4 regions of the Candidatus Photobacterium acropomis genome follow, and region 4 is predicted to be linked to each of the others. Evidence: predicted binding sites of a transcription regulator. Region 4 holds the regulator's gene; each other region holds the start of a gene.
What was found. Region 4 encodes PurR, which represses purine synthesis genes. Its sites were predicted from a motif close to TNANGNAAACGTTTNCNTNA; they were not measured.

Region 1 (8,018 bases), 1.0 Mb from region 4:
TGTCTCACTGATGGTTGATAACATGCATTATGTGCTCACAATCAGCTGGCTAAATCCGGTTTATTGCGCTGTCATTGGTGGCTTATTGATGGGATTAGGTATGCTGATCTTATTTCGTCATCACACCAGTTTGGGCGGCTTCAATGTACTGGTACTGTTTATTCAGGACAAATTTGGGATCTCAGCAGGTAAAATCCAAATGTCGATTGATATTAGTATATTAGTGGCGTCTTTCTTCTTTGTCAGCCCAACTATTTTACTGCTATCTATTCTTGGCGCTGTGATGCTAAACCTTGTGCTTGCGATGAATTACAAGCCAGGTCGTTATAACCCTGTGGTACCTGATGTGAACTAACACTGCTGGCAATATACAGATAAATAAAAAGAGGCATTACATAAATGTAATGCCTCTTTTTAAAATCTTGTAAATGGTATTAGATTGCGTCTTCGTCTTCTTCACCAGTACGAATACGTACCACGCGCTCAATATCAAACATGAAGATCTTACCATCACCAATCTTACCTGTTTGTGCTGTTTCTACGATAGTATCAATACACTGCTCTGCCACTTCGTCGCACACAACAATTTCAATTTTTACTTTCGGTAGAAAATCAACCATGTATTCAGCACCACGGTATAGCTCGGTATGCCCTTTCTGACGTCCAAATCCTTTCACTTCAGAAACGGTCATGCCAGTAATACCCACTTCTGCTAGTGCTTCACGCACGTCATCAAGCTTAAATGGCTTAATAATGGCTTCAATCTTTTTCATCATCATCATCCTTTACATAGCTGAAGTCATAAAATTACTTTCAACCAACTGATTTAATTAAACTCATTATTACAGATCCCATCTCTAAATTTAAGTCTCTTTAAACTTCATATATCAGGTTTCTATCCATTCGTCGTAATAATAAAAAAACAGAATAAATCAGCACTAAGCTATTTATCGCTAAGATAGTATGTCCACGATATGTAATCGGCACTAAATCAGGAAGATAAGGAATAAAACTAAGTTTTAAAAACATCGTTGTCGCTGGAATATAAAAATACAATGGGAAAAAACCCCATTTCGCTTCCTTGAATAATCCAATGCAAGCAAGGAGACCAGAAATGAAAACAAGACAAAGAATAATGTCGGGTACGATAGCGATCGGTGAGTCACTAAAGAAATGTTCAAATAAATTTGCCTGACGAAAAAGACTTAATGCAACAAGCAATGCCAGTATTTTCGATGCAATACGTAAACGCATTGGTGTGGGTATATCCTGCCCCATTAATAATTCCTTTTGGGAAATAGTATTTCCATTACATCCTATTTTCGCAATTATAACCCTCCCTTTTCATTTTTTAATGTGATTATTATCAACAATGGAAACAAACATCGAATAATCACTCAAATAGAACAAAAAAACCGCCCTTTCGGGCGGTCTCATTATGTTAAGCAAATGTATTTTTAACCAATATTGACACGTGCATTTCTAAACATACGCATCCATGGGCTATTTTCACTCCAGTCATCTGGGTGCCATGAGTTCGCAACAGTTCTAAATACACGCTCAGGGTGCGGCATCATAATCGTTACACGACCATCGGTGGTGGTTACACCAGTAATACCGTTTGGTGAACCATTCGGGTTCGCCGGGTATTGCTCTGTTAGTTTGCCGTAGTTATCGATGTAACGAAGTGCGACTGTATCTGCTTGCTCTAGCGCGGCTAGGTGCTCCGCATTACGTACTTCAACACGACCTTCACCGTGAGATACCGCAATTGGCATGTGAGAGCCAACCATTTCATTAAAGAATAATGATGGGCTTTGTTGTACTTCCACTAAGCTAAAGCGTGCTTCAAAACGCTCTGATTCATTGCGGACGAAACGCGGCCATAAATCAGCACCTGGAATTAAGTCGCGTAGGTTAGACATCATCTGACAACCATTACACACACCTAACGCTAAGGTATCGTTACGATTAAAGAAAGCTTCAAACTGATCACGTGCCATGTTGTTAAACAGGATTGATTTCGCCCAACCTTCACCTGCACCTAATACGTCACCGTATGAGAAACCACCACATGCAACTAAACCGTTGAAACCATCAAGTTTCACGTTACCCGCTAGAATGTCACTCATGTGAACATCTTTCGCATCAAAGCCGGCACGGTCAAATGCTGCCGCCATTTCAACGTGAGAGTTAACCCCTTGCTCACGTAAAATCGCCATTTGTGGTTTCGCGCCAAGGTTAATAGCAGGAGCAATAAATGGAGCCGCGACATCTTCATTAATATCAAATGTTAGCTTCACATTTAGACCTGGATCTTGGGTATCTTTCTTCGCTTCAAACTCTTGTAATGCACCCGCTGGGTTATCACGCATCGCTTGCATTTGGTAAGTAGTTTCAGCCCATACAGCACGAAGTTCGGTACGGTTTTGCTCTAGTACTAAATCGTTACCATTCCAGATACGCACCACATCTTCTTCAACTACGGTACCAATTACATGACTACATGCTTCAAGACCATTCGCAGCCAGTACCGACTGAACCAAATCAAGATCATCAGTACGTACTTGAATAACAGCGCCTAACTCTTCATTAAATAGGCTTGCTAGCACATCATCAATGGCATCTTCACCGCTTGTATTGATATCAACTTCAACCCCCGTGTGGCCTGCAAATGCCATTTCCGCTAACGTTACATATAAACCACCATCACCACGGTCGTGGTACGCCAGTAGTTTTTCATCACGTACTAGAGATTGCATTGCGTAGAAGAAGCCTTTTAGTAATTCAGGGCTATCAACATCTGCTGGCTTATCACCAAGTTGTTTGTAAACCTGCGCCAGTGCCGTTGCACCTAGGCGGTTTTTACCACACCCTAAATCAACTAATAACAGGCTTGTATCACCTTTATCTGTGCGCAGCTGAGGTGTCACAGTTTTACGAACATCTTCAACACGACCAAATGCAGTGATGATCAGCGATAATGGTGACGTCACTTCTTTCTCTTCACCGTCTTGTTGCCACTTGGTCTTCATTGACATTGAGTCTTTACCAACTGGAATAGTTAGACCTAGCGCAGGACATAGCTCTTCACCGACAGCTTTCACGGCTTCATATAAACCTGCATCTTCACCTGGGTGACCTGCTGGTGACATCCAGTTAGCAGATAGGTTAATACGCTTCATATCACCAATATCACTACAAGCAATATTCGTTACCGCCTCGCCTACCGCTAGACGAGCCGAAGCGCCAAAATCAAGCAGTGCTACAGGTGTACGCTCACCCATTGCCATTGCTTCACCGTGGTAGCTGTCATAACTTGCTGCTGTTACCGCACAGTTAGCAACAGGTACCTGCCAAGGGCCGACCATCTGATCACGTGCAACTAAACCTGTTACCGTGCGATCGCCAATAGTAATAAGGAAGGTTTTCTCAGCAACAGCAGGCAAGCGTAGGATACGTTGGGTTGCTTCAGCTAGATCAATGCCACTACGATCAATAGCCTGACCTTCAACTTTTTGTGATTTCACATCACGGTGCATCTTCGGCGCTTTACCCAATAAGATATCCATAGGCATATCAATTGGCGTATTGTCGAAATGACTATCTTCTAGGGTTAAGTGACGCTCTTCTGTTGCTTCACCTACAACCGCATACGGTGCACGCTCACGCTTACAAATTGCGTCAAACGCAGCCATGTTCTCAGCGGCTACCGCTAATACATAACGCTCTTGAGACTCGTTACACCAAATCTCTAGTGGGCTCATACCTGGTTCATCGTTCGGCACATCACGTAATTGGAATTTACCGCCACGCTCACCATCATCAACAAGCTCAGGTAATGCGTTTGAAATACCGCCCGCACCTACATCGTGAATAAAGGCGATTGGGTTGGCGTCACCCATTTGCCAACAACGGTCGATCACTTCCTGACAGCGACGCTCCATTTCTGGGTTTTCACGCTGTACAGATGCAAAATCTAAATCTTCTGCCGATTGACCCGATGCCATTGATGATGCAGCACCACCACCAAGACCAATATTCATTGCAGGGCCACCCAACACGATTAGCTTCGCTCCAACTGGAATTTCTTTTTTCTGTACGTGTTCAGCACGAATATTACCCATACCACCAGCGATCATGATCGGCTTATGGTAACCACGGATCTCTTCACCTGCATGAGAAGTCACTTTTTCTTCGTAAGTACGGAAGTAGCCTAATAGGTTTGGACGACCAAACTCATTATTAAATGCCGCGCCACCAAGTGGACCTTCAAGCATGATATCAAGTGCTGTCACAATACGCTCAGGCTTACCAAAATCGGTTTCCCAAGGCTGCTCAAAGCCCGGTACTTTTAGGTTAGATACCGTAAAACCAACTAAACCTGCTTTTGGTTTACCGCCAATACCCGTTGCGCCTTCATCACGGATCTCACCACCAGAGCCTGTTGATGCGCCCGGCCATGGCGAAATGGCAGTTGGGTGGTTGTGAGTTTCCACCTTCATTAAGATATGGGTATCTTCATGGTGGTAGTTGTATTGACGAGAGTCAGGATCTGGGAAGAAACGCCCTACTTTAGAGCCTTCCATTACTGCTGCATTGTCTTTGTATGCTGACAATACGTAGTCATGGTTTTTCTCGTAGGTGTTTTTGATCATCTTGAACAATGATTTTTCTTGCGCAACACCGTCAATTGTCCAATCTGCATTAAAGATTTTATGACGACAGTGCTCAGAGTTCGCTTGGGCAAACATCATTAATTCAATGTCATTTGGATTACGGCCAAGCTTAGTGAAGTTTTCTACTAAGTAGTCAATTTCATCTTCTGCTAATGCTAAACCAAGAGTGATATTGGCATCTTCAAGGGCTTTACGGCCACCAGCAAGAATATCAACACTTTTCACAGGCGCTGGCTCTGCTTGCTTAAATAAAGCAACAGCCGATTCAAATTGATCCATGACCACTTCCATCATTCGGTCATGAATTAAGGCTTTAACTTGCTCTAATTGTGCGGCAGAAAGTGCACTGCTTGATTGGATGTAATATGCCGTACCACGCTCAAGACGTTTAATGCTTTGTAAGCCACAGTTACGTGCAATATCAGTCGATTTTGAAGACCAAGGAGAAATGGTTCCTGGACGAGGTGTAACCAGTAACAACGTACCGCATGGCTCATGCTCTGCAATCGTTGGACCGTAAGTAAGAAGACTCGCTAGTTTGCTATGCTCATCAGCAGTAAGGGCAGCAGATACATCAGCAAAGTGCATAAACTCAGCATAAATACCTGACACAGGCAGATCGAATTCACGACAACGCTCTAGTAGCTTATTAACGCGAAACTCAGACAGAGCGGGTGAACCACGCAAAATTTCCATGTGCAAACGTCTCTCGATTAGCAGTTAAAGAAAAGTGATATTGGCCTAATCCCCAACAAATGTTGGCTGAATTACGTCAATGTCACCTCTTACTCATCCCTGTTTTTTAACTCATTCACGAGTTAAAGCTTTAGCACCTGCGCAGTATAAGGGATTTTTTTTTGTGACGTAACACCTGACGCAACCGTTTGCGTGTTTTTTTTTCAATCATCAGCAAATTATCAGTAATTTTGACATTAACATGATTTTTTGAGCAAAAAATAACCGATAAATCAATTGATGTTCGTTTTTTTGTATCAATCCATGAATTATCACACTCAAGTTTCCGGTTCGGCTTTTCCGGTTTCTTCCTCTTTGATATAAATGGCAGCTCATTTTTAGAATAGGTCTGTGTTGTTGATATATCTCCACTCTCTTACCAAGATGTACCGTTTAGTTATATCGCTGATGTTTACTCTGCTGTTAAGTGGTTGCCAGTGGCAAGATAAACCACAAGATGCTTTAGAGCGCATTCGCGAAAGCGGTGTATTACGTGTAGGGACATTAAACAATCAACTGTCCTATTATATTGGTGCAGATGGCCCAACCGGGCTTGATTACGAGCTAGCACAGCGTTTTGCCAAAGAATTAGGTGTAAAACTGGAAATGCAAACCATGTTTACCCTATCAGGCTTATTCCCTGCACTTAAAAACGGTGATGTCGATATTGTGGCTGCGGGCTTAACCGTAACGCCTCAACGTCTTGATGGCTTCCACCCAGCGCCTGCTTATTATTACGCGAGCCAAGTGGTGGTGTATAAAAAAGGCAAACGTCGTCCCCGTGATCTAGAAGAGCTCGCTAACACTCACCGTTCTTTAGCGGTCGTCGCTAGCTCTAGTCATGAACGTCAATTGGAAGAGCTGAAAAAGAAATACCCCAATCTGACTTGGCAATCGATCAAAGAAACCGATATTGACGATCTACTCCGTAAAGTGGCCAATGGTGAGCTTGATTACACGGTTGCAGATTCTGTCGATGTTGCACTATTGCAGCGTACTCACCCAGAAATTGCCATTGCACTTGAGCTTACAGAAGATGAACCAATTAGCTGGTTTGTTAAAGACAGCAACAACGATAGCCTGTATGCGTTATTGATCGAGTTTTTTGGTCATTTAAAGCAAACCGGTGAGTTAGCGCAATTAGAAGAAAAATACTTTGGTCATGTAGAGCAATTTGACTACGTTGATACCCGTGCCTTCTTACGCGCTTTGGATGACAAACTACCTAAATGGCAAGGGCTATTTAAGAAGTATGCCAATGAGTTTGACTGGCGTTTAATTGCAGCATTAGCGTATCAAGAATCTCACTGGAACCCACAAGCGGTATCTCCAACAGGGGTTCGCGGCATGATGATGCTCACTAATCCAACAGCGAAATCTGTTGGCGTGACTGATCGTTTAGATCCAGAGCAAAGTATCCGAGGTGGTACAGAGTATCTACGTAAGATGATCGCTCGTGTTCCTGACAGTATCAATAGCCATGAGAAAGTGTGGTTTGCCCTTGCCTCTTATAATATTGGCTTTGGACATATGATGGATGCCCGCCGCTTAACTAAAGCGCAAAACGGCAACCCTGATACATGGGCTGATGTTAAACAGCGTTTACCATTATTACAGCAGCGTAAGTATTACACCCAAACCCGTTACGGTTATGCCCGTGGTACGGAAGCGGTGAACTATGTTGAAGGTATTCGTCGTTACTATCAAAGCATCATTGGTTTTGAACAAACCCATAGTAATGCCCATGATGGTGATGATGTAGAGATTGTGGATGGCTTACAAACCATCACCGCACCGATTACCCAACAATCTAAACCATCAGCAGCGGCACAGACATCGAAGAAAGTCTCAAGTGCCGAATCGACAACCTCCGGTGCTGTTGCTGCCACAACCTCAGAATAAAGACACAAAAAAGCTCAGATTAAATCTGAGCTTTTCTTTATCTAGATAAGAGCGGCTTACTCAATTGAGTCATTATTTTCAGCTTGCTGTTTAGCTAATTGCTTCGCTGCCTTTTTCTCTGCTCGACGACGTTTAAAGAACGCTTGCAGTTGTGCTCGACATTCATCCGCTAAGACACCAGACACTAACCCAACATGATGATTCACACCTTCATAACTGAGTAAGTTCATAGTACTACCTGCAGCGCCTGTTTTTAGATCGTCTGCGCCATACACCACTTTCCCTACTCGGCTATGTACCATAGCACCGGCACACATAGGGCAAGGCTCTAAAGTGACATATACGGTAGTATCTAATAAGCGGTAATTTTCTAGCACTTTACCCGCTTGGCGCAATGCCATGATCTCAGCATGGGCGGTTGCATCATGTTGTCCAATCGATCGGTTCCAGCCTTCACCGACAACCTGACCATTATGAACAACCACCGCCCCAACAGGCACTTCGCCTTCTTCTTCAGCTTTAGTGGCTAATTCCATTGCACGACGCATAAAGAATTCGTCATTGTGCTCTATTTGAATCGTCATTACTTATACTTTCGATTACGTTTACTGTTCTACTTACACGTCATAATGACTAATTTTAGGTAACTCTTCTGCTAAGAAGTCTACCAGCATACGTACCTTTGGTGATAAGTGGCGGTTA
Region 2 (8,018 bases), 110 kb from region 4:
TCTTAGTATTCTCTACCGAGTAGTAGATCTTAGCGCTGTGTTTTGCGCGTGTGATGGCAACATACGCTAAGCGACGTTCTTCTTCAGTATCAGCAGCAATCCCAACCGACGAACGATTAACATATGGAAAGGCGTCTTTATCCCAATAAGGCAAATACACTTGACTATATTCACAACCTTTCGCCCTAAAGATGGTAGTTAATTGTACCTGTGACATTGAGGCTTCTGTTTGGCGTAATGAATCAGAGCGTTGGGTATAGTACTCAAAGTAATTCAACGCCTTTTCACACGCTTGATCCATAGAGGCTAGCACAGTCTCGACACTATCTAACCTTTCAACGGCTTCTTCGATCTCAGATGCTGTCGCTTCAGTTTTCCAAATCCAATTATCCAACTCGCTATCACGACGATATTGACGGTAAACATCTAACGCTTTAAAGCTACCTTTGCGGCGTAGCGTCATCAATAATTCGACGCGTGCTGTAAAGTTATCAAGATTTAAATTGGGTTGTACCTTCTCTGTTTTGCTTACCACGTTTAACCACTGTTCTATGGGGGTATTCGCCAGCTCATCACACAATGGACGTAAATTAGCATTCGGCACATAACAGTGAGGAAACGACATTAAGTTAAACACTAATGCCGCTTTTTCAAACGGCTGTAATTGGTTATAGCGTCCCGTTGCAAAACGCATTACATCCATCAGCAACTTTACTTCTCGGCTATTAGAAAGCACCGAGCCCACAGGCATATAAAACGGAATATTCTTAGTTAAGAACGCCAATTCAAATAACATGGTTTGTGACCAGCGACGAACCAAAATCGCCACATCAGAAGCATCACCACCTTGCTCAATAAATTCAGCAATGGATTGGGCAATTTCCCCTACTTGACGGGCGGTGCCGATCACCTCAACAGGGGTATCATTCACAGACTGATGAGAAATGGTCTGAAAATCATGGAAACGTTGTTTGTTATTGGCAATTAAATGACTCGCAGCGAGTGCTAGACTATGACCAAAACGGAAAGTATGCGACAAACTATAGGTTTTCGCTGGCGCAAAATCTTGCTCAAAATTAAGCATAAACTGCGGCGCACTACCACGCCATTTGTAGATACACTGATCCACATCGCCAACAGCAACAAGCTGTGCTTGAGGGCCTAATAACAGCTTTAATAAACGGTATTGTGCGGTATTAATATCTTGAAACTCATCAACCACCATAAACTGAATCTGCTGATGATAGTGGGCACGTAAAGCGTCATTGTTGCTAAGTACATTAACGGTTTCCACCAACCAATCATCAAAGAACAACTGCTTACGCTCTTTACGAATGGTTTCAAAATTCCAATAGGCTTCAATAATGAAATGGTATTCATCACTGATATCAGACAATTCAAACACTTCTTTCGGTGGCAGCATATGCGCTTTCACCAAGCCAATGAAGCTCATCAATAATTCAATAGTGCGAGGATCTTTAAACGTCTGCTGTTTTTGGTAAGACTTTTCGTTCGCAGCCATTTGACGCAGCAATTGTTTTGCAATCGCCTTATCACTATCCCCATTATTAAAATCAACCTGATAGCCCGTTTCAGCCAAATAACCAGACTGGCGTAATAACTGATAACAAAAGCTATGAAAAGTATGTACTGGGACATTGGCACCAATGCCATTGCGCTCAAGTTTAGCTTTAAAATCAGTGCGAATATCACGGTTGAACATCAGCACCAACATATTCTGTGGTGCAATTGTGGTTAATTTATTTTCAACTAATCCTACCAAGGTGGTGGTTTTACCTGTCCCCGCCCCCGCAACACAAAGTGCATTGCCAGTTTGGTGATTGATAAAAGCCGTTTGTTCAGCAGTAAAGCTTGTCATGACATGCACCACATGATGGTAGAAAAGTGAATGGGCGAGTATAGCAAGTACCGGATCAGGTTTAAATTCATTGCTGGTGATATATACAGCACTCAATAGTAACCAATTGCTATTGCACTATTATCTTGACCGACAAACGGTAGTATTCCCCCACTTCAATTGCTAGAATCTCGCCCAATTAGCCATATCTTGGGCTTACCTCTTTTTAAAACATATTCTGTGTGATCCACACTGAGAACAAACCTGCTATGAATAACAAAAGTTTCCTCACCAACCTTATTTCACTGATTTTGCTGCTCATTGGTTATATTACAAACCAACAAGTGATCTTGTACTGTGGTCTATTCGCTTTCTCTGGTGCTTTAACCAACTGGTTAGCTATCCATATGCTATTTGAGAAAGTGCCTGGCTTATACGGCTCAGGTGTTATTCCCGCACGTTTTGAAGAGTTTAAATCTGCTATTAAAAACCTGATGATGGAGCAGTTCTTCACCCAAGAAAACATCAGTCGTTTTCTTAACAAAGAGATGGCTGGCGCAACGAACTTAAACCTTCAACCTGTGATTGAAAAAATCGATTTTGCCCCAGCGTATGATTCACTATTAGATGTGATCATGAATTCACAGTTTGGTGGCATGCTTACAATGATGGGTGGTGCAGAAGCCTTACAACCGTTACGTGAACCCTTCATTGAAAAAATGCAAAGTGCTGTGACAGATATTAGCCAACAAGATAACTTCAAAGCGGCACTCAAAGATCAACTCGCAGCACCAGAATCTCTGCATGATATTGAAGGCACCATTGAAGAGATCATCGATCAACGCCTAAACGAACTAACACCTAAAATGGTGAAAGAAATGGTCCAAAAAATGATCAGCGAGCATTTAGGTTGGCTAGTGATTTGGGGCGGTGTTTTTGGTGGTTTGATCGGTATTATCTCAGCCCTTATAGCTGGCTAACTGATACTTCACTTTATACCCATAATAAAGCCTTGCTTGAATTGCATACATTCAAGCAAGGCTTTTTCTTGGATACATTGTTTGGATGTAGAGACACGCCATTTCCCACTCTATTTCTATAAAGACAGACAACTGCTCGTGTTCGATGGTTATTTATCCGAAAAAACATCAATTACATACTAAAAATGTGATATTGGTTGAAAATTATGACCGAAAAATGATAAATACAACTGTATAAATACCCAGTTGGACTCTTCTTCCTTGGCAAACTTTTCTACTCATTTCAGTGTTGCAGCCGTTGCTAGTGGTTTAACCGCCACCGCCTTTCTTTCGGCTGATCACATTACGCCTTCAATGGCGATATGGATGACCTTTCTAGGCACCATTGGTGGCTTATTGCCTGACATCGACTCAGATCACTCCACATCAATGAAAGCCTTATTTAATATTTTGGCTGGCTTTTGTTGTTTCATCTTGATCAGTCATATTTATACCCAAGTCACTATGCTAGAACTGCTGCTTTATACCGCAGCTTTATTCATTACTATTCGTTACATGGGCAAAGCAGTATTTGAGCGTCGTACCGTTCACCGCGGCTGCTGCCATTCCATTGCCTTTGTATTACTGATCTCTCTGTGCTGTGTACATGTGAGCTCTATTATTGGTCATACTGCGGAGACTAGCTGGCTTACCGGTGGTTTTGTTCTATTTGGGGGCTTAGTTCATCTAATGCTTGATGAAATTTACAGTGTGGATTTATCCAACCAGCGTTTAAAGAAATCCTTCGGCACTGCTTTAAAGCCTTTCTCATTTGCTAACCCTCTGATTAGTTTGGCGCAAATTGTTGCTATCGTCTTACTCTTTTCCACTGCCCCGTCCTACCACAAAACGCTGCATATTTTGAGTAACTGGCATCATTTTAAATTTAGCCCAGCGTGGTTTAATTGGTCAGATATAGAAGTATGGGTGAATCATTTTATTCATCAAGCCCCACAGAAATTGAGCACTATTCATAAGCTGTTCTAGAACAACCTTCGGCGATAATCATCTTAATGAATATCGCCTTTTTTATGCTTTAAAATCACGATGCAAACGTTTGCTTTTTCTCTGGCAGTCAATTCTATAACCTTGTATGATGCGTCTACGATGATGTTTAGCCATATGTTCTTATGGCAAAAACTCTGCATTTCTGCGTAATCATTTGAATAGGATTTTCACGATGAGCCTTGCCGATCAAGTTTTAGCTGTTAATGATGATCTCCCAATCCGTACTGATAAGCCTGTACACAGCGGTAAAGTACGCTCTGTTTACTGGCTGACTGAAGCTGACAGTCGACGTTTGATTAAGGAAAAAGGCTACAATGTCCAACCTGATGCACCATTAGCCATTATGGTGATCAGTGATCGTATCTCTGCATTCGATTGTATTTGGCATGGCGAAGGTGGCTTAAAAGGTGTGCCGGGTAAAGGCGCTGCACTGAACGCCATTTCAAATCACTGGTTTAAGCTATTTAAAGACAACGGCTTGGCTGATAGCCATATCTTAGATATTCCCCACCCGTTTGTTTGGATCGTCCAAAAAGCCAAACCTGTGATGGTTGAAGCCATTTGCCGTCAATACATCACAGGCTCAATGTGGCGAGCTTACAGCAAAGGTGAGCGTAACTTCTGTGGTATCGAACTGCCAGAAGGGTTAGAGAAAGATCAAAAACTGCCTGAGCTACTAATGACGCCATCAACCAAAGGTATTCTAAAAGGCATTCCTAATGTTCCTGAGGCTGATGATGTCAATGTCACCCGCGATGATCTCGTTAATAATTACGCTGCATTTAACTTCCGTAATACTGATGATATTGCGCAATACGAAAAGCTATTAGCTGAAGGCTTTAACGTGATCAGCGACGCGCTCGCAAACCTCGATCAAATCTTTGTCGATACCAAATTCGAGTTCGGATACGTCACAGATGCAAGTGGCACTGAAAAGCTAATTTATATGGATGAAGTAGGTACACCTGATTCTTCACGTATTTGGGATGGTGCTGCTTACCGTGACGGACAAATCGTCGAGAACTCGAAAGAAGATTTCCGCCAAGTGCTGCTAAACACTTTCCCTGATCCTGATATCTTATTAAATAAAGATCGTATGGAAGAACGTTTCGCTCTTGCTCGTGATAACGAGTTACCACAAGACGTACTGATGCAGATCTCTAAAGTTTATACTGGGATAGCTGAAAAAATCACCGGTGAACAAATCAAACTAAGCCAAAATCCAAAAGCTGAAATTATCGAGATTTTGCGCAATCAATATCAATTAATCGACTAATCACTTCAACGTCTTTTCTTCAACATAAAAAACAGGCCATAAAATGCCTGTTTTTTATTCTTTCCAACCATTAATATTGTTCATATTTAAACAACCTATAATAATTTTGATTATTCTTTCTTCCCTACTTGTATTATTTTATTGCTCTAATTGATACTTGTTTTGTTGTATTTGATTACAATCACCCAACTAATAAAACAATTACCACAATCAACCAACCCTATTCCCACGTTGACACTATTAATATATTTTTATATTTTATAATATTTATATTTATATCAATATTTGCTATTAATGTATTCGTTTAAAATCAAAAAACCCTTCAAAACATAAGCATAACCATAAAGTATTAATTGAATTATGTATGACGGTTACTTTATGATCGTTATATAAATAGATTTAATAAAAATATTTATATCTACTCATTTTTTACAAAACAGGAGGTTCTATGACCAGTGTGACTGATCAAGAAACCAAGCAAACACGTAGCCGAGAATGGAAGATGTTCCTTTTTATTGTCATCTTTTTGTTTCCTATTCTCAGCGTCATTTTTGTCGGCGGCTACGGCTTCACCGTTTGGATGCTACAACTATTTGTTTTTGGTCCACCAGGGCATGGCGGTTAATCCCTACTAATTACCGTGAGCATCCTTTTAAAGAGAATTAATAATGAAATCATTTTTAGCTAGAGCTTGGCAGACCCTATCACGCCCAAGCGTTCATATTAGTCTAGGTGTCCTAACCCTTGGTGGCTTTATTGCTGGTGTTATTTTCTGGGGTGGCTTTAATACCGCACTAGAAGCAACAAACACTGAAGAATTCTGTGTCGGCTGTCACGCTGAAAACGTTGCGCCTGAATATGCAAACACAATCCACGATAAAAACCGTTCAGGTGTTCGTGCAACGTGTCCTGATTGTCACGTTCCACATGATTGGACAGATAAAATCGCCCGTAAAATTCAAGCAAGTAAAGAAGTCTTTGCCCACATGGCAGGCTTTATCGATACTCCTGAGAAATTTGAAGAACGTCGTATTGTGCTAGCACAGCACGAGTGGGAGCGTTTCAAAGCAAACGGCTCACAAGAATGTCGCGACTGTCACGATTACAAAGGCATGGACTTCAATAAGATGTCTCCTGTTGCGCGTGTTCAAATGAAGAACGCTGCAGAGCGTGATCAAAGCTGTGTAGATTGTCACAAAGGTATTGCTCACCACTTACCAAAAGACATGGACACAAGCGGCGGTATGATTTCAGAGCTGGTACAACTTTCTCACAACACGTCATACAACAAAGGTGAAGAAGTTTACAGCGTACGTTTCCTTCCTGTGTACGAAGATAAAGATCTTAAAGTGGAAGCAGGTCTACTTAACCCTGCATCTGGCGTAAAAGTGATTGATGAAACCGACAACGCCGTTGAAGTTGAAATTGCAGGCTGGCGTAAAGATAAGGGTTACGGCCGTGTGATCCAAGAAGATTTCGGTATGAACATCCCTGTGGCTTCACTACTGAAAGAATCTGCACAAAACGACAAAGTTGTTAGCAAGTACGAAGAAAAAGTTGACGATCTAACAGGCCTTCCTTGGCAGCGCGTAACAGCAACTGTTTGGATGCCGAAGGATTCTCTTGTAAACGACATCACACCAGTTTGGGAAAAAGCGAAAACCGCATATACCACTAACTGTTCTGTATGTCATACCCAACCTGCTGAGAACCACTTCGATGCCAATACTTGGCCGGGCATGTTCGACGGTATGTTAGCGTTTGTTAACTTTGACCGTGACAGTGAAGCAGTTGTACGTAAGTACCTTCAGAAGCACTCTTCTGACTTCTCTGAAGCACAACACTAAGTATTGATGGAGTAAAGAATTAATATGTCTGTATCAAGAAGAAGTTTCCTTAAAGGCATTGCAACAACTAGTGCTGCTTCTGTGATTGGCCCTAGCCTACTTGCATCATCAAAAGTGTTTGCGGATGACACTATCGGTCAAGGCACGTGGCGTTTCTCTGGCTCACACTGGGGCGCATTCCGCGCCCACATCTATGCGGGTAAAGTGCAAGAAATCGAAGCGATTGAGATCGATAAGAACCCAACCGAGATGCTAAAAGGCATCAAAGGTGTGATCTACAACCCTTCTCGTGTTCGCTACCCAATGGTGCGTCTAGATTGGTTGAAGAAAAACAAATTCAGCGGCGAAACTCGTGGTAATAACCGTTTTGTACGTGTGACTTGGGACGAAGCGTTAGATCTGTTCTACCGTGAACTTGAGCGCATGCAAAAAGACTACGGTCCATGGGCAATTCACGCAGGTCAAACTGGCTGGCGTCAAACAGGTCAATTCCACAGCTGTACTAGCCACATGCAACGTGCAGTAGGTATGCATGGTAACTACATCACTAAAGTAGGTGACTACTCAACGGGGGCGGGTCAAACCATCATGCCTTACGTGCTAGGTTCTACTGAAGTGTACGCACAAGGTACTTCATGGTCTGAAATCCTAGATAACTCGAAGAACGTTATCCTATGGGCGAACGATCCTGTGAAAAACCTGCAGGTGGGTTGGAACTGTGAAACACACGAATCTTTCCCTTACCTAGCACAACTAAAAGAGAAAGTGGCTAACGGTGAGATCAACGTGATCTCTGTCGATCCAGTTAAAAACAAGACTCAACGTTACCTAAACAACAAGCACTTATACATCAACCCACAAACTGATGTGCCGTTCATGTTAGGTGTTGCTCATACCCTGTACACCGAGAACCTTTACGATAAAGAGTTCATCAAGATGTACTGTTTGGGCTTTGACGAGTTCATTGGTTATGTGAAAGGCGAAACCAAAGACAAAGTTGAGAAAACACC
Region 3 (8,018 bases), on a different contig from region 4:
CAACGAATATTGCGCTGATCATTTCATTAGTGCCTTTGATCAGCATGTTCTTGAGCGTACCGTTATTAGGGCAGCGTTTATCACCGTTTGCCTTAGTTGGTGCAGTGCTATCACTGAGTGGTTTAGTGTTGATGCTAAGTCACGGTCATGTAGAAAGTTTAGTGTCGCAAGGTATCAAGCAAGGTGACTTCTTAATGCTGATCGCAGCGTTAGTTTATGCACTATACTGCGTGCTACTAAAGCGTTGGAAAATGCCGTTCTCGACGTGGAAATCGGTATACGTGCAGTGTCTATTTGCGGTCATCATGCTAACGCCACTACTACTTAGTAGCGATCGTATGGCAATCACCGCACCTGCTGTACCGCTGATCGCTTATGCTGCATTGCTTGCATCAGTGATTGCGCCTTGGTTATGGATGCTATCAATTGAACGTTTAGGTGCCGATCGCACAGCGATGTTCATGAACCTATTGCCAATTATGGCAGCAGGCATTGCGAGTGTAATGCTCAACGAGCAATTAGAGTCTTACCATTACATTGGTGGCATCATGGTGTTAACTGGTGTGGCACTGGCTCAGAAACGCATTAAGGCGAAGAAAGCGAAAGTGGCAATGACCCCTGCTTAAGCTCTAAGTTGATATAAAAACGCCGTTGTACTCAAGCTTATTCAAGCTGTGTACAACGGCGTTTTTTTATGTCTGATTTTTACGTCAGAGAGTTAACTTGAACCATTAAAGGAAAGCTAACAATGGTGAGATACAGAGTAAAATACCAGTAATAATGATCAAGTAGGTCGCTGTGCCTTTGTATTTGTTCAATGTTGGCACCTTGTACACCAAGTATGCTGGGATCAAACAGCCAACGATGCCGAAGATTGGCGAACAAATAGAAGTGAACGATAAGATCGGTAGATTCAATGCCACTGCCGTCCATGCGATCAGAATAATAAATACCGTCGTCAGTTTATTTACTAGCTCTGTATTGATTTCTTCATGGGCATACTTGCGTTCAAGAATGTTCATTGCCAGCCCTTTACACGCTTCTTTAAACGCCAAGAACACCCCAAAGAACGACGTCACGACCGCAAAGATGTTGATCACGATACCCACAATCGTTGCCCAGCTACCCGGGAAGTAGTGAGCAATCATTGCCAATGCCGAGATATTCTCTTTCATGGCATGTTGGGCTTCCGTTTGGCTGATAGCAAAGGTAAACGACACTGCAAAGAAGAACACCACCACAAACAAAATACTAAAGGCAATGGTCATCGCACGTGAGGCTTTATAACGCGCCACTTCAATGGATTTTTCATGTGAACGGTATGAAATCACCATTGGGCTTAATGATTGAATAAACAAAATCGAGGTGAGGGTAAATGGTAAGGTGATGATCGCATCTTTGATCATCTTGCCCCAGTCTCCCATTGAGGTAATGTTGCCAAAATCCCATTGTGGGATCAGCAGTACGCCCATCACAGCGACTAAAGCAATCACGGTAACTGCCATAAAGCCTGAGATCTTAAATAGGAACTTTTCACTTTTCGAGCCGATGTAACTCAGCAAGCAGATCAACGCTAAGCCATAGAAAATATTGTGGTTTAAACGGCTCTCGGTTACCCCAAAGGTATGTAAATAAGAGGCACTGTCATTGGTAATGGCAAGGGAGTACACCAATACCCAAATCACTAGCATGATGAAATATAAAATGCCTAAGGCGATACCCCAGTTTTTACCAAGATAACCACTGATCACCCCAGGGTAGTCGGTACATTTTTTTGATTCAGCAAGAGTATTGATAAAGAGTTTCTGAAACAAATACATGGCAGGGTAGCCAATGACAGAAGACAGCAAAAAGACCCATAGGCCCATTACGCCAACTTGCACAGGGAGAAAAACAATCCCAGCGCCAATTGCCATACCGATGCTCATTACAATCCAACCAATATCAACACTGTCGAACTTAGTGGCAGCTTTCCATTGTTGAGGTGTCATGTTGGCTTGTTGATAGAGAGGACGTTCTTTATCAGAGAGGGTGGTGTCTACTTCAGATTTAGTCATATATCCCAGCTTATAATCATTGTTATGCTGACAGCGAATGATCGGATTATGGATCTGGTGTTATATTTCCTAAATAACTAAAAGTAATAACATATCTCTTAAAAAGATATAGAACAGGTAATTTCCTGCTTTTAATGATTGTTTTGTTTTTAGTAACTAACAAGGAGGAAAACTTACTCTTTTTCAGAAGAAAAAAGAAAAGCTATTTAATTGCAGGAAAGTACCACCAGCGAGCTATCAAACGCTGGTGGTGTGAAGAATGATTACTTATTAACCATGATATCAAGGATTTGAACATCAGTATGGGTCATCGCCCCATTCGCTAGTGCTGACAAGTTACGAATAGTGCTATCAACATCATCCGCCACAATGCCTTCACAGCCTGTAACTCGAATACCATCTAATGCCATTAATGCCGATTTCACCGCCGAGCCTGCTGCAGAAGAGACTTTCATCGCACAGCTTGCTTTTGCACCATCACAAATGATGCCCGTAATATCACCGATCATGCTACAAATCGCGGCACTGATCTGTTCAAAGTTACCACCTAATAGCCATGTAATACCTGATACCGCACCCATTGATGCCGTGGTTGCACCGCACAATGCCGATAACTTGTTTTGATGACTCTTAATATAAATCGCCATTAGATGAGACAGCATCAAGGCTCGAATTAAATGTTCGCGATCAGCGTTAATAAAATCAGCAACCACAACCACAGGCATGGTCGCGGCAATACCTTGGTTACCAGAGCCAGAGTTACTCATCGCAGGCTTCATTGCACCGCCCATACGCGCATCAGAAGCGGCAGCAGTACGGCGTAAAACATCCGTTAATAGACCGCCAGAGAGTAAACCACGATCAACATTGCGCTGGAACGTTGCGCCAATTTCTAACCCGTATTTGCTGTTTAACCCTTCATGCGATAGCGCATCGTTAAGCTCGAAGGCTTGTTCAATAAACGCAATATCGTCAAGCGGTGCTTGGGTGGCAAAATCAAATACATCTTGCGCACACGTATCAATAAAAGGATTGTGATGGTTGTCGTCAGCTTGCTTGGTTTGCGGCTGTGCTCGGAACGTCGTAATGCCATCAAGCTCAATGGCTAATACTTGGGTATGAGTATCAGCAATCGTCACCATAGCGCAGTGATCTTGGCTGTAGATACTCACTTGGGCATAAAGAATGTTGCTGACATCTGCCACACCAACACTTACTTTGTTGGCATTTAATAACGATTTAGCTTGTTCAACATCGCTGTCGGTAATGTCTTTTAATACTTCTAATTGTGCTTGGCTGTTACCTGCTAGGGCACCAATTGCAGCTGCGATGGCTAAACCTGCCATGCCAGTGCCCGGTACCATTACTCCCATGCCGTTTTTCATTAGATTTGGTGATACTTTCACTTCAATGTGAGTGATGGTGCGATCTTGTGATGGAAATTGCTCCATCGCGATAGCTGCGGCAAGCGCCACAGAAACAGGTTCGGTACAACCTAATGCAGGAACCACATCACGTTTGATCACGTTAATAAATGCAGGCCAAAGATCCGTTCTCATCACAACCACCTTTACACTCCAACAGGAGAAAAAATAAGACCAAAAGAAGAAATAGAAAGCAGGTGTTGTCCTTTATCCCTTTTATTAATAAGGGTATGGAAAACGAGGCAAATATACGCTCGATATCGAAGAAAAAAATTGCCAATTTCGGGTCAAATTGAGCTAGAAAGAGAAAGGTTTTCTCCCATTTGAACCTAAAAAAGTGCCTTTGCAAGCGATATCACATATTTTGTAGTGATGGTTTTCGCAAGGAGCTATCTTTAATTTGTATGTTTTTATGTCGAGATTGTAAGAAACATACGTTTTTAAATAAGAAATATGATTTATCGGTAGCGCAAGATAGGGGTTTATAGGTATGATCGCCGCGCAAAAATAAGGTTGATGGAAACATCAGCCTTTTATTTTTGATGAAAAGGAAAACGTTTGCGTTGCATAGCCTCAGACGTTTTTAGCTGAAAAAAGCATCGTTACATAGATTAAATAGGAATTTACCATGTCTGCTGACAGCACACATCAACGCCCATCTCATTCTGAGCCTCAAAGTAAACTGGATCGTTACTTTGAAATTTCTGCTCGTGGTAGCAATGTTAAACAGGAAGTGATTGCAGGTTTAACCACCTTTTTAGCCATGGTGTATTCCGTGATTGTGGTGCCAAGCATGTTAGGTGCGGCAGGGTTTAATCAGGGCGCTGTTTTTATTGCGACCTGTTTGGTAGCAGCATTTGGTTCATTATTAATGGGCTTATGGGCACGTTTACCTATGGCCATTGGCTGTGCGATTTCATTAACGGCCTTTACTGCATTTAGCCTTGTATTAGGGCAAGGGGTGAGCATTCCAGTTGCCTTGGGCGCAGTGTTCTTAATGGGTGTAGTGTTTACCGTGATCACCGTAACAGGTGTACGTACTTGGATCATGAAGAACATGCCAAACGGCATTGCACACGGTACAGGCATTGGTATTGGTCTGTTTTTACTATTGATCGCAGCTAACGGTGTTGGCCTTGTGATCAAAAACCCAGCCGAAGGTTTACCTGTTGCGTTTGGTGATTTCACTGCATTTCCTGTGATCATGTCGATTTTGGGTCTAGCGGCAATTTTAGGTTTAGAAAAGCGTCGTGTACCGGGTGGCATTTTATTGGTGATCATTGCCATTTCTATAATCGGCTTAATCTTCGATCCAAAAGTGACGTTCCACGGTTTCTTCGCACTGCCAACATTCGGTCAAGATGGTGAATCGCTACTGGGCTCAATGGATATCATGGGCGCATTAAACCCAGTGATTTTACCAACGGTACTGGCATTGGTAATGACTGCTATTTTCGATGCAACAGGTACTATTCGCGCCGTTGCAGGACAAGCGAACTTACTTAACGAGCGTGGTCATATCATCAGTGGTGGTAAAGCCCTAACCGCAGACTCAGTAAGTAGCATCTTTGCAGGTTTCGTTGGTGGCTCACCAGCCGCAGTTTATATTGAATCAGCAGCAGGTACAGCAGCTGGCGGTAAAACAGGCTTAACCGCAACAACGGTTGGCGTATTGTTCCTGTTTATGTTGTTCTTAGCACCGCTTAGCTACCTAGTCCCTGCTTACGCAACAGCACCTGCACTTATGTATGTTGGTCTATTGATGCTAAGTAACGTAAGCAAGCTAGATATGGAAGATTCTGTTGATGCGTTATCTGGTCTATTGTGCGCCGTGTTTATCGTGCTTACCTGTAATATCGTAACAGGTATCATGCTTGGCTTTGCTGCACTAGTGGTGGGTCGCCTTATCTCTGGTGAAGTGAAAAAGCTCAATATCGGTACAGTATTAATTGCGATTGCGCTAGTCGTATTCTACGCTGGTGGCTGGGCGATTTAATCGAACCTTAGATATTTCCGTCTATACTGAATAAATAATTAAAAACCCACGCTTTGTGGGTTTTTTTATACATAAAAGCTGAAAAAACATTGTTTTTTATCTGCCAAAATGTACTATCATCGGTTCATATTATTGTATGCGTTTACATTCACAGGCGTATTTATGAAAAAGACTTTATTAACACTGTTGTTCGCATCTTGCTTCAGCACTGCAGCCAATGCATGTACGGGTATTACACTGGGTACAACAGGCAATGATCATATCCAAGCTCGTACTATCGAGTGGGGTCATAGCGATCTAAACAGTAAGCTAATTGTGTCTCCACGCGATTATAGCTACACCGCTACCATGCCAGATCAAAAGCAAGGTCTAACATGGAAGAGCAAATACGGTTTTGCTGGTATTTCAGTAAGTGATGATCGCTTCATTGCGGAAGGTATTAACGAGAAAGGTTTAACAGCAGGTCTGTTCTACTTCCGTGGTTACGGCTCTCTTGCGAAATACGATCCGAAAAACACTGCCAATAACATCACAGATATGGACTTTGTTCGCTGGATGTTAAGCCAATACTCAACAGTGGCAGAAGTTGAAGCGGCACTAAGCAAAATCAAGATTGTAACAGTGTATTTTGATGAGCAAGGTAATCCTTCGCCAACGGCACACTGGCGTGTTTCTGATAAGCAAGGCAACAGCATTGTTATCGAAATTATGGATCACGGCAAAATCAACATTCATAAGAACACCGCTAAAGTGCTAACCAACTCGCCAGACTACAACTGGCAAGTAACGAACCTAAACAACTACATTAATTTGCATCCGGGTATCAGTGCTCCGCAGAAAATTAATGGTGTAGAAGCACAATCGTTTGGTGTGGGTTCTAACTTTGTTGGTCTACCGGGTGACATTTCACCACCATCACGCTTTGTTCGTGCGGCATTCTATGTAAATAGTGCCCCTGTGATGAAAACTTCACAAGAGGCGGTATCGCAAGCGTTCCATATTCTGAACAACTTCGATATTCCAATTGGTAGTGAGTTTAACGATAAGTCGCACATTCCAGATCTACCAAGTGCGACACAGTGGACATCGGTTATAGATCAAGGCAATGGTTTGTTGTTCTACAAAACCATGCACGACAGCACTATCCGCCGTGTGGATTTATCTAAGCTAGATTTCAATGCGAAAACTGAGCACAAGCAGCCGCTAGATAACGGTAAGTTCTCTTACCAAGATGTGGTTGTGAAGTAATTCAGGCACAGGTTGAAATAAACAAAAGGGCAGAGTTTTCTGCCCTTTTTTGTGGCTGGTGGATGAGTGATTTGAATTGCTAACTCATTTTTGGAAAAAATTGGTTAGAGTATTAGTCCTATTTTGACTAACAGATATTAGGAAAAGTAATGATAGTCCTGTTAAGAGTTAACGTTACATTACTTTTTATCTAGGTGCTCGTGGACGATAATAGTTTCAATTGGATTAAGTGGTCGTGTGGAACTCACTTCATTACCATTAGATGTAACAACACCACTGTCGATAAGAAGATTTAAGATATAGTTTTTATCCTCTTTTTTCATCATGTTTACTTGTTCAAAAGGCATTTTTTCATAAGCTGTGACATAACTTTTGAGTCCGTCTTCACCGATAGGAGCCTTGCTAACTTCACATTGTTTGTTTTCAATACTTATAGCTTGAGTTTCAATAAAGGTATTTACATCAGAGCCATCGAGGACGATGATTTTTCCATCTATATAATGGGGAAAGCCATTTAACTTTTCATAGTTTATTGAGTTTTCAAGTTCTTTAAATCCCGCACCCTCAATATTAAGGTTATGATTTACAGCTTCAAAATAGAGGTCTACTGTAAAGTTGAATAAAGCTGGATATATATCTACATATTTCCCATAGTTGATGGTTACTTCTTTCAAATACCTTATCGTCTGTTTCGATTTTAGATTACGTATTGCATAATCGACCACTTCACGAGGCAACAAGCTCATGAGTTGAACTTCAGCATGCACCATTGTTACAGATGCAAGAGAAATAGCTTTAGAAGAATTAAGTAACTCTGATTCGTGAGTAGCAAAATTTCTTAGCGCTTTTAGAGCTCGATAACGTTTGTTTTTGCCAAAATTAACCGCTTTTACTTTTTCTAATTTCTCGCATGCACTGCACATTACAGAGAGTAACTCTTTAAGATCATCTGCATCCGATGAAGCACAGTACTTGAAATATTTGTTGAAGAATCGGGATAATTCTATTTCACAACTTTTTAGAGGGGTCATGATAAAAACTCATTATTAATACTGCTGCGTATTTTAATCGAGTTAGTTCACCTATGGAATGAGTTTCACAATTAACAGTTTATTAATTAGCATTCTTACTTTTACATAAAGGTGCATGCATTAATTACAATATTCATTTCGTTTATAAACATCATGAACTTAAATCGCAGCTTTTATCTTTTAAAGTGTTTTTATGGATAAAGAGTGTAAAAATCGTAACGCAAGATACGAAAAAACCCCGATTGGTAGTCGAGGTTTTTTC
Region 4 (8,018 bases):
CGGCACCCGGTAAGGATAAGGCAGTCGCTAGAACGTAAATAGCAAAGTACGACACATAAGCCACGATTGGCTGGCTTTGAATTTTCGTTTGTAGGGCAGATTGCTCCTGCTTGATAAAATCAAGCGTGAGGTATTGCCCGAGATCGAAATGGATCCAGCTTGCAATCAGGCTAACAATCACGATGAGTAAAGCGAGCTTTTTCTTATCCATGTCTCTCACCTTATTTGTTTTGCTGAGTATCAGCTTGTGATTTGTCTTGCTCTTGGTTAGCCGCAACATCATTGGGTTTAATTGGCAGAGTACAGAAGCCTTGCTCTGGCACGTCCAAAGCGGTGTTAAATTTAGCGGATAGGTTTTGGAAACTGACTAATGCGGTGATCTCTATGATGTCATCGCTGCTGTACCACTGCTGGAGCGCATTAAGCATCTCATCAGTAACACGTTGCCCTGTAATGGTCATGGCTTCCGTGTAGGCAAGCACAGCGCGTTCTTGCTCCGTAAATAAATCAGAGTGTTGCCAATTCGCCAATGCTTTGATTTTTTCTTCAGAATCACAACGCTCTGCCAACTTCATACCGTTAGCATCAACACAGAATGCACAGTCATTGAGTTGTGACACACGAACACAGATCAGCGAGCGTATCACAGCTTGGATAGGGGATTTTTTGCGATCGAGAAAACCGAAAAATCCTGCGACTAACCAAAACAGTACAGGTTTGCGGCCCCAAAGCTTAGCTGGGTTTAGCACTTGCCCATAATGTCGAGCTTGGAGCCATAGCAAGGGTTTTACCCAGAGAGAGTCGATTTTCTTGATTGAGATACGCACAGCCATTCCTTAAAACAGATACCTAAAAAGCGAGTTGCTAGGGTATACATGTAGACCTTAACTGTATGTATTGTATTTCATTTACTAAGAATTATGGCTTTTTCGCCAATCAGTTGGCGAAAATAAAACCAATGGTGAAGAAAATAAAAGGCGAGGAGGATATTGTAAATAGCGATAAATGTGATGCGAGATTAATAAAGCGTTAAATATTTGACGTTATAAAAAACAAAATTAAATATTTATGTTTTAGCATTGATATAAAACAAGAAGTTATTAATTACTTCTAGGTGCGTTATTTTGCTAGTTCTTATTATGAGCTTTATGTATTAAAAGATATAAAATAGAGTAGTCTGGTTAGGTATTATTCTAAATATATATTTAGTAGGTATACTTAGAAATAAAAGAATGAACATCTTTTATTTCTAAGTTAAATAGAATTGTCGAAGTAGATTTATTAAGAAAGGGCTGATAATAATTCGTTTCGACGTTGCTCAGGAATAACAGACCAATGTTGACCACTTATTGCACCTTCTAGCGCCCATAGTAATTCAAGACTAAGTGGACTGTTTTGCGCTTTTTGTAGCGCTTGGTATGCACCTAAAGCACCAGCAGCTTGAAGTTGTTCGATAGTCTCTATGCCTGCTTTTTTAAGCATTCTTTCGTTTGATAACCGTAGGTTTGGTAAGTCCTTTATACGGTCAGGTACGCAACTCTCCTTTTCTTGCTTGTCTTTTTCTGCTGCATCCAATGAATACCGACCTTGCGCAACGATCTTTTCAGGTTCGTCCCACCAATTATCAGGTATTGCGTAGTGCTTGGTTACAACAGGGAAGCCACGTTTCTTATAAACGTAAGGCTCAAGACCTGCTTTTTTGAATTCCTTTTCGGTTTCAGCGTTTGCGCGTAAATGAAGTTTATCATTTACAACTAATGCAAACATTGTATCACCAGCAAAAATGCCAAAACCGCCAAACATCGACCGTGATTTCACAGATCCAAAATGGTCAAATAATTTTAATGAATCTTTTAATATTGGTTTATCCATGCTTCTACTCGGTGAAATAAATATGAGTGTCACCTAAACATCAAGAGCGAGGAATTAGATTAATCAATCTTCATAATAGGCTTGTCAATATATTGTTAAAATAATCGTCATTATATTGGCGAGACTAATTATAATCCTTCGGTAACCCCGCTACCGTGAATTAATAATAATTGTTAGGCCGGAGGTTTTGCGTCTTAATCTTTCAATTAATTTGCCTGTTCGTGACTATATAAAGTTATATTAAATATTAGTTTTAATATTAAATCCAAGTCCTCAAAAATGTGATACTGCTTCAGGTAATTGTTCTTATCTTGTGGTGAGCATAAATCTTTTTTAAAAAAGTAAAAAAAAGCCAACAAGTTAAACTTATCGGCTTTTTCATGACTTACCAAGGTCAATCTTGTTAGTTGAGATCTTTAACAGACTTTCTCGCAACAAGCTCAGGCGTCATTTCAAAAGTTTGACGAGCGTGATTCTTGTCTTTAACACGATCTAGCAAAATTTCCACCGCTGTTTTACCTAAACGACGCTTAGGCTGGTGGATGGTCGTTAGCGGTGGAGCAAAGTACGGTGCAAGGTCAATGTTATCGTAACCAATGATAGAGATATCATCAGGAATACGTAGACCTGCTTGCTGGAATGTACTGATCATTGCCATTGCCATGATATCGTTGAAACAGAAGATAGCAGTAGGGCGATCTTTCATTGCGATAAATTTCTTCGCTGCTTCTACAGCAGATTCACATTCGAAGTCACCTTCAAGTAGCCAATCTTCATTAACGCTTAAGTCCGCTTCTGCCATAGCTTTACGGAAACCTTTTAGGCGCTCATGACAAGTAGACTTATCAGCTTGACCAGATAGACAGCCAATTTTCTTATGGCCGTTATCGATGAAGTGTTTAGTCGCAATGTAGCCACCATCTTCAGCGTTATCTTGAATGTTGTCAGTGTGAGGACGTTCTGGACCCCAGTCCATGATAACCATTGGAAGATCGTTCTGACGCTCTAGTAGTTCAAGTAGCTTCTGATCAAGATCGCTACACATTACTAGTAAGCCATCAACACGCTTTTCTGCCAGCATGCGTAGGTAGTCACGTTGCTTTTCAAGATTACCTTCTGTGTTACATAGGATCAGGGTATAGCCTGCGCCGTAACAGTATTCTTCAACGCCATGTACAACTTCAGCAAAGAATGGGTTAGTTGATTTTGTTACCAACATACCAATGGTACGAGTTGTATTACATTTTAAGCTTCGCGCTACAGCACTTGGTGCGTAGTTAAGCTCGTCTACCGCAGCCAGCACTTTTTTCTGTGTTGCTTCTGCAACAAAGCGTGTTTTATTGATCACGTGTGACACAGTTGTGGTTGATACACCTGCCATACGTGCAACGTCTTTAATGGTTGCCATATTTATTCTTCTAATTATGGTCAGATAGAGATCTGACAAAAGGTTGTGGTACCCAATTGATTAATTACGTAGTAGATGGCTAGTTGAGAGACTAGTAGATATGAAATTCTTTAATTATTAACTACTTAATTATTCAATTTGGCACCGTTTTTATAGAGTACCGCTCTTAAACAACTAAAGCCGCAATAAATGCGGCATTAGTGTATCGAAATTTTTATTACAACTTTTACATGTGTAATCGCTTGCGCTCACATTTTACTGTGTGTTTTGCGTTGTGCAATCTTTCTGTTCATCTTGAGTGAAATTATTGATGATAAAGTATAAAAATGTAGGTCGTTGTCACGCTTAATCCGATTTTTATCGCATTTTTACAGTATTAATAACTGATTGGTTATTAAAGAATAGGATGATTCGCTGACAAAATATAAGGGTAGTTTTCTTTAGGGTGGGTATGCACCGTAACAGGCCAACCATACAGCGATTCTACAACTTCTGCCGTGAGCACTTGTGACGGTGTTCCATCCGCTTTTATTTGCCCATCTTTTAGGAAAATCATCCGATCTGTGTATTGCGCTGCAAGGTTTAAATCATGTAATACCACAATAACCGCAGCGCCTTGCATTGCCATGTTCTTGGCGATTTGTAAGGTGTGATGCTGATGTGCCAAATCAAGAGCTGAGGTTGGTTCATCTAGCATCAAAATACAATGTTCACCAGCTTGGCTTAATTGGGTTAATACCCGAGCGAAATGGATCCGTTGTTTTTCGCCGCCAGAAAGTGTCGGGTAAAGCCTATTTGCAAGGTTTTTGACATCTACATAATCCATTGTCATTTTGGTTACTGATTTGAGCTGTGGTGAAGTCAGCTGTAACGGAATTGCACCTAACTCCACCACTTCTTTTGCTGTGAATGCAAAAGAAAGGGCACTGTGTTGCGGCAGTATGCCTAAATGTTTAGCCAGTGTAGCTCTGTCCCATGATGACAGTGGTTGCCCGAAAAAAGAGACCTCGCCAGATTCAGGTGTCACTTCGCCACAGAGCACTTTTAATAAGGTACTTTTACCTGCGCCATTGGGGCCTAAAAGGGCGGTGACCTCGCCTGAATGAATATCTAAATTCAGATCATCTAATAAGACTTTATTGCCGTAACGGAGTTTGAGATTTCTAGCTTGAATAACGCTGTTTGTATTTAGAGAAGCGTTATTTTGAGAACTGTTTTCTTTCGAACTAAGTAAATCAATATCAATGGCAGTTGCTGTCATGAAATGTGCCTCTTTTGAGCGCTAAGTAAATAGATAAAGAAAGGCGCACCTAAAATAGCGGTGATAATGCCAACGGGTAATTCTTGTGGTGAAAAAGCACTACGGGCGATCATATCTGCAACTAATAAAATTAAACCGCCTAATAGAGCTGAAATGGGCAATAAGGTTTTATGATTTGGACCTGTTAGCATACGTCCGACATGAGGGATGACTAAACCGATAAATCCGATAGGGCCACAAATCGACACGGTAATACCGACACCTGCCGCACAGACAATAATAAGATTACGCTTTAAGTGCTGAGTATTGACGCCCATGTGCCGGGCTTCTGCTTCACCTAATAGGAACGCATTCAAGTTATTACAATGGCGATAACAGTAGTTAAACAGTAACGCTAAAGTACAGTAGGCAAGAAGGATCCCAGACCACGTAGCACCAGCCAGTGAGCCCATTGACCACAGTGATAAATCACGCAGTGCCTCATCATCAGCAATATAGTTAAGTAAGCCTAATCCTGCCGCTGAAATTGCGGTAATCGCAACCCCAGCTAATAGCATGATCATCACTGATGTGCCGTTTTTATCTGTGCCTAAGCGGTAAACCATGACAGTGCTAATTGCACCGCCAATAAACGCAAACACAGGCACAATGGCAAAGTTAAGTAACTGTGGGAAAGTGTTAGTAAGTGGGGCAAATAACACAATGGCTAATGCTGCACCTAATCCGGCACCGCCTGTAATACCAATAATCCCGGGATCGGCAAGAGGATTACGAAATAGCCCTTGCAGTACGCTGCCGCAAATCGCCAAAATTGCACCAATGGCAAAGCAGAGTAGGGTGCGAGGTAGACGTATTTGATGGATCACTAAGCTGACATGTTGCGCCAGTTGATGATCACCAGGTATCAGCGCAAGTAGACTTTGTTTATAACTGATTGCCATTGGGCCAATCACAATAGAAGAAAGCCCTGCTAACACCAGTAAGCCAATGCTTAAAATATAAATATGTTGGGCTGAAAATCGTTTTGCGTACATGAAAAAACAACCTTAAAACATGAGGCACTAATCGAATATGACGTTATTTTGAGATAGATGATTAAGGATAAATAACTTGATTAAGTCTTAATGCTTCATTCACGCTTTCTAACCCTAAACCGCCAATTAAAGCTGTACCGTTAATAGTTAACAAGGCGTTATTGGTAGCTGCTGGTGTTGCAGCAATGAGCGGCATTTGCTTAACCAGATCTTTCATACTTTTGATCTTACTTGCAGTACGAGTGCTCAAAAGAATGATATCTGGCTGCATGGTTACAATTGCTTCGGCAGAAATCGGTTTGTAATTGCTGACTGATTCAGCTGCAGGATTCACGGCACCCGCTAACGAGATAATGCTATCTGCCGTGGTATTACTGCCTGCAACATTGATTGGTCGACCATCATGGATCATCAAAAACAGCACTTTTTTAGTGGTTTTGATGTTAGTTGTTGCCTGCTTAATCTCGTTTAGCTGCTTATTCAGTTTTTCTTTTAATACCTCTGCACGCTGTTGATGGTGTGTCAATGAGGCGATTTGATCGATACGTTGGAGTAAATCTTGAACGGTTTCACCTGAGTTCACGACATCCACACTAACGCCTGATTGTTTAAGTAAATCTAATGTGCTTTGCGGCCCCATTTCATCTGAACCAATGACGTTTGTTGGTGATAGTGACATCAGGTTCTCTGCTGATAGTTGGCGGTGGTAGCCTACTTTAGGCACAGATTTATCTACGAGTGTTTTACTGGTGAGATCCACGGCGACTAGCTGATCTTGTGCGTTTAAAGCGTCAATGATTTGTGTAATCGACGCGCCTGCACTGATGATTTTGTTGGTGTTGGGATCTGCATTGGCGTATGAAAAGCTACTCAATCCTAATGTGATCGTCAGCAGAGATGTGGTTAAAAGTGTGCGTCGTTTCATGATGATGATTCTTCCATAAGTAGCTGAGTTGCTTTGATATTGTTTTCTTGTAAGAACGCGAGCAGTTTAAGCATTTGCTCAACAGAGGCGGTTTTATCTGCCCCGATCACAACAGGTTTATTTGGGTTGTTTTTTACTTCAGTTAATAACGCTTGTTTAAAGCTGTCCCAGTCATTGATTTTCTCGCCCTGAAGCGCCCAATGTGGCGCATTAGCAACGAGATTAATGGCGATAGGATCAGCCTGTGTGGTTTGTAATGTCTTAGTGGCAGTTTGTGGTAAATCGACATCCAACGACTTAATTTTTACCGTAGCGGTAAGCAGTAAAAACACCATCACAATGAATATAATATCGAGCAAAGGTGTCAGATCTGGGGTCATATCATCAGACTGAGTTATGCTGCTACTGGCTTTGATCATAATGCTTTACCACTAACCGCTGGGTTTTGTTCACAAGTATCACAAGCGGTCGTTTTGCCGTTTTCCACTTCGATATTCATCCCTTCAAGCCACAGGTTGCAGCGATTTAAACAGTGCTCTAACTTGGCTGTCACGTTATCAGCCCATAAGCCTAAAAGCTGTGCACCTGTAATAGCTGGTAGGGCAATCAATAAGCCTGCAGCTGTTGTTCGCATGGCTAGGCCTAAGCCGTCGGCTAAATCGCTAGGTGTTACTGAACCTGTCGATTGCGAAATACCACTGAACATTTCAATTAAACCTAAAACGGTACCAAGCAAACCTAATAGTGGGCTGATCACGCCAATTAAGCTAAGCAAACGTAAGCCTGAACGTAATTCAGTACGTTTTTGAATAAGCCAAATAGCAGCTGCATCTTCACGCAGAGGTTTGGTGAAGTGACGGTGAGCAATCAACATCGCAATGCCTTTATAAAGTAGAGGGCGTTGCTGTTTTAACTCTTCAGTCAGTGTATCTAGCGCACAATCATCGTGACGATTCTGTTTGGCAAGGATGGCGTTTACCTTAGTTTTGCCAACACCAGTGCAAAGCAAAACTTGAATTAAACGCTCCACAAGGATCATTACCGTGAGCACAGAGCAGATAATGAGAGGCCATGCCATTAGGCCAAGTTGTTGGGTCAGGTTGTCTAAAAAGCTCATGATTTAATCCAATTTGAAACGAACAGGAATTTGTACACGGTGAGCGATAGCTTTTCCGTTGATGATGTGCGGAGAAAAGTGCCACAGTTTGATTGCTTTCAGTGCCGCTTTATCAAGCACGCTAGCACCAGATGATTTAGCTAATTTCTGTTTTAGCTGTTTGCCGTCTTTACCAATTAACACTTCCACTAATACTGTGCCTTCAATACCTCGACGCTTAGCCAAACGAGGGTAGCTAACAGGGGAAGGTTTAGTCGCAAATGTCGGTTTTGAGACCAACTTCGGCTCGCTGGAACCCAGAGTTGCTTGCGGGTTCTGGTGCTTTTTATTTACCTCAACCACTGATTTGGTGGCAGGCTTATTACTGGGTTTATTTAACGTAAATTCTTTGCTTGCGGTAC

Region 1: a site for PurR is predicted at 5,552-5,571, ahead of purL (phosphoribosylformylglycinamidine synthase). Genes of this name have one in related genera too.
Region 2: a site for PurR is predicted at 3,923-3,942, ahead of Q7657_RS17920 (phosphoribosylaminoimidazolesuccinocarboxamide synthase). Genes of this name have one in related genera too.
Region 3: a site for PurR is predicted at 4,028-4,047, ahead of Q7657_RS01010 (NCS2 family permease). Genes of this name have one in related genera too.

The regions. Positions count from the first base shown of each region.
Region 1 is NZ_CP131609.1:1,232,548-1,240,565, reverse strand. Features, by position in the region: gene Q7657_RS12765 (YitT family protein) at 1-355, shown strand, start outside; gene glnB (nitrogen regulatory protein P-II) at 435-773, opposite strand; gene Q7657_RS12755 (hypothetical protein) at 874-1,278, opposite strand; gene purL (phosphoribosylformylglycinamidine synthase) at 1,458-5,375, opposite strand; gene mltF (membrane-bound lytic murein transglycosylase MltF) at 5,823-7,316, shown strand; gene tadA (tRNA adenosine(34) deaminase TadA) at 7,373-7,900, opposite strand; gene Q7657_RS12735 (LysR substrate-binding domain-containing protein) at 7,934-8,018, opposite strand, start outside.
Region 2 is NZ_CP131609.1:2,384,748-2,392,765, forward strand. Features, by position in the region: gene Q7657_RS17905 (ATP-dependent helicase) at 1-1,879, opposite strand, end outside; gene Q7657_RS17910 (DUF445 domain-containing protein) at 2,128-2,838, shown strand; gene Q7657_RS17915 (metal-dependent hydrolase) at 3,100-3,864, shown strand; gene Q7657_RS17920 (phosphoribosylaminoimidazolesuccinocarboxamide synthase) at 4,058-5,161, shown strand; gene torE (trimethylamine N-oxide reductase system protein TorE) at 5,610-5,786, shown strand; gene torC (pentaheme c-type cytochrome TorC) at 5,830-7,008, shown strand; gene torA (trimethylamine-N-oxide reductase TorA) at 7,033-8,018, shown strand, end outside.
Region 3 is NZ_CP131608.1:220,321-228,338, reverse strand. Features, by position in the region: gene Q7657_RS01025 (DMT family transporter) at 1-626, shown strand, start outside; gene Q7657_RS01020 (SLC5/6 family protein) at 732-1,991, opposite strand; gene Q7657_RS01015 (L-cysteine desulfidase family protein) at 2,321-3,616, opposite strand; gene Q7657_RS01010 (NCS2 family permease) at 4,110-5,477, shown strand; gene Q7657_RS01005 (linear amide C-N hydrolase) at 5,640-6,725, shown strand; gene Q7657_RS01000 (hypothetical protein) at 6,905-7,756, opposite strand.
Region 4 is NZ_CP131609.1:2,271,190-2,279,207, reverse strand. Features, by position in the region: gene lpdA (dihydrolipoyl dehydrogenase) at 1-211, opposite strand, end outside; gene Q7657_RS17395 (carboxymuconolactone decarboxylase family protein) at 222-827, opposite strand; gene Q7657_RS17390 (TfoX/Sxy family DNA transformation protein) at 1,282-1,872, opposite strand; cyclic di-GMP riboswitch class I at 2,010-2,098, opposite strand; gene purR (HTH-type transcriptional repressor PurR) at 2,276-3,280, opposite strand; gene Q7657_RS17380 (heme ABC transporter ATP-binding protein) at 3,675-4,541, opposite strand; gene Q7657_RS17375 (FecCD family ABC transporter permease) at 4,538-5,575, opposite strand; gene Q7657_RS17370 (heme/hemin ABC transporter substrate-binding protein) at 5,637-6,500, opposite strand; gene Q7657_RS17365 (ExbD/TolR family protein) at 6,497-6,919, opposite strand; gene Q7657_RS17360 (MotA/TolQ/ExbB proton channel family protein) at 6,916-7,617, opposite strand; gene Q7657_RS17355 (energy transducer TonB) at 7,621-8,018, opposite strand, start outside.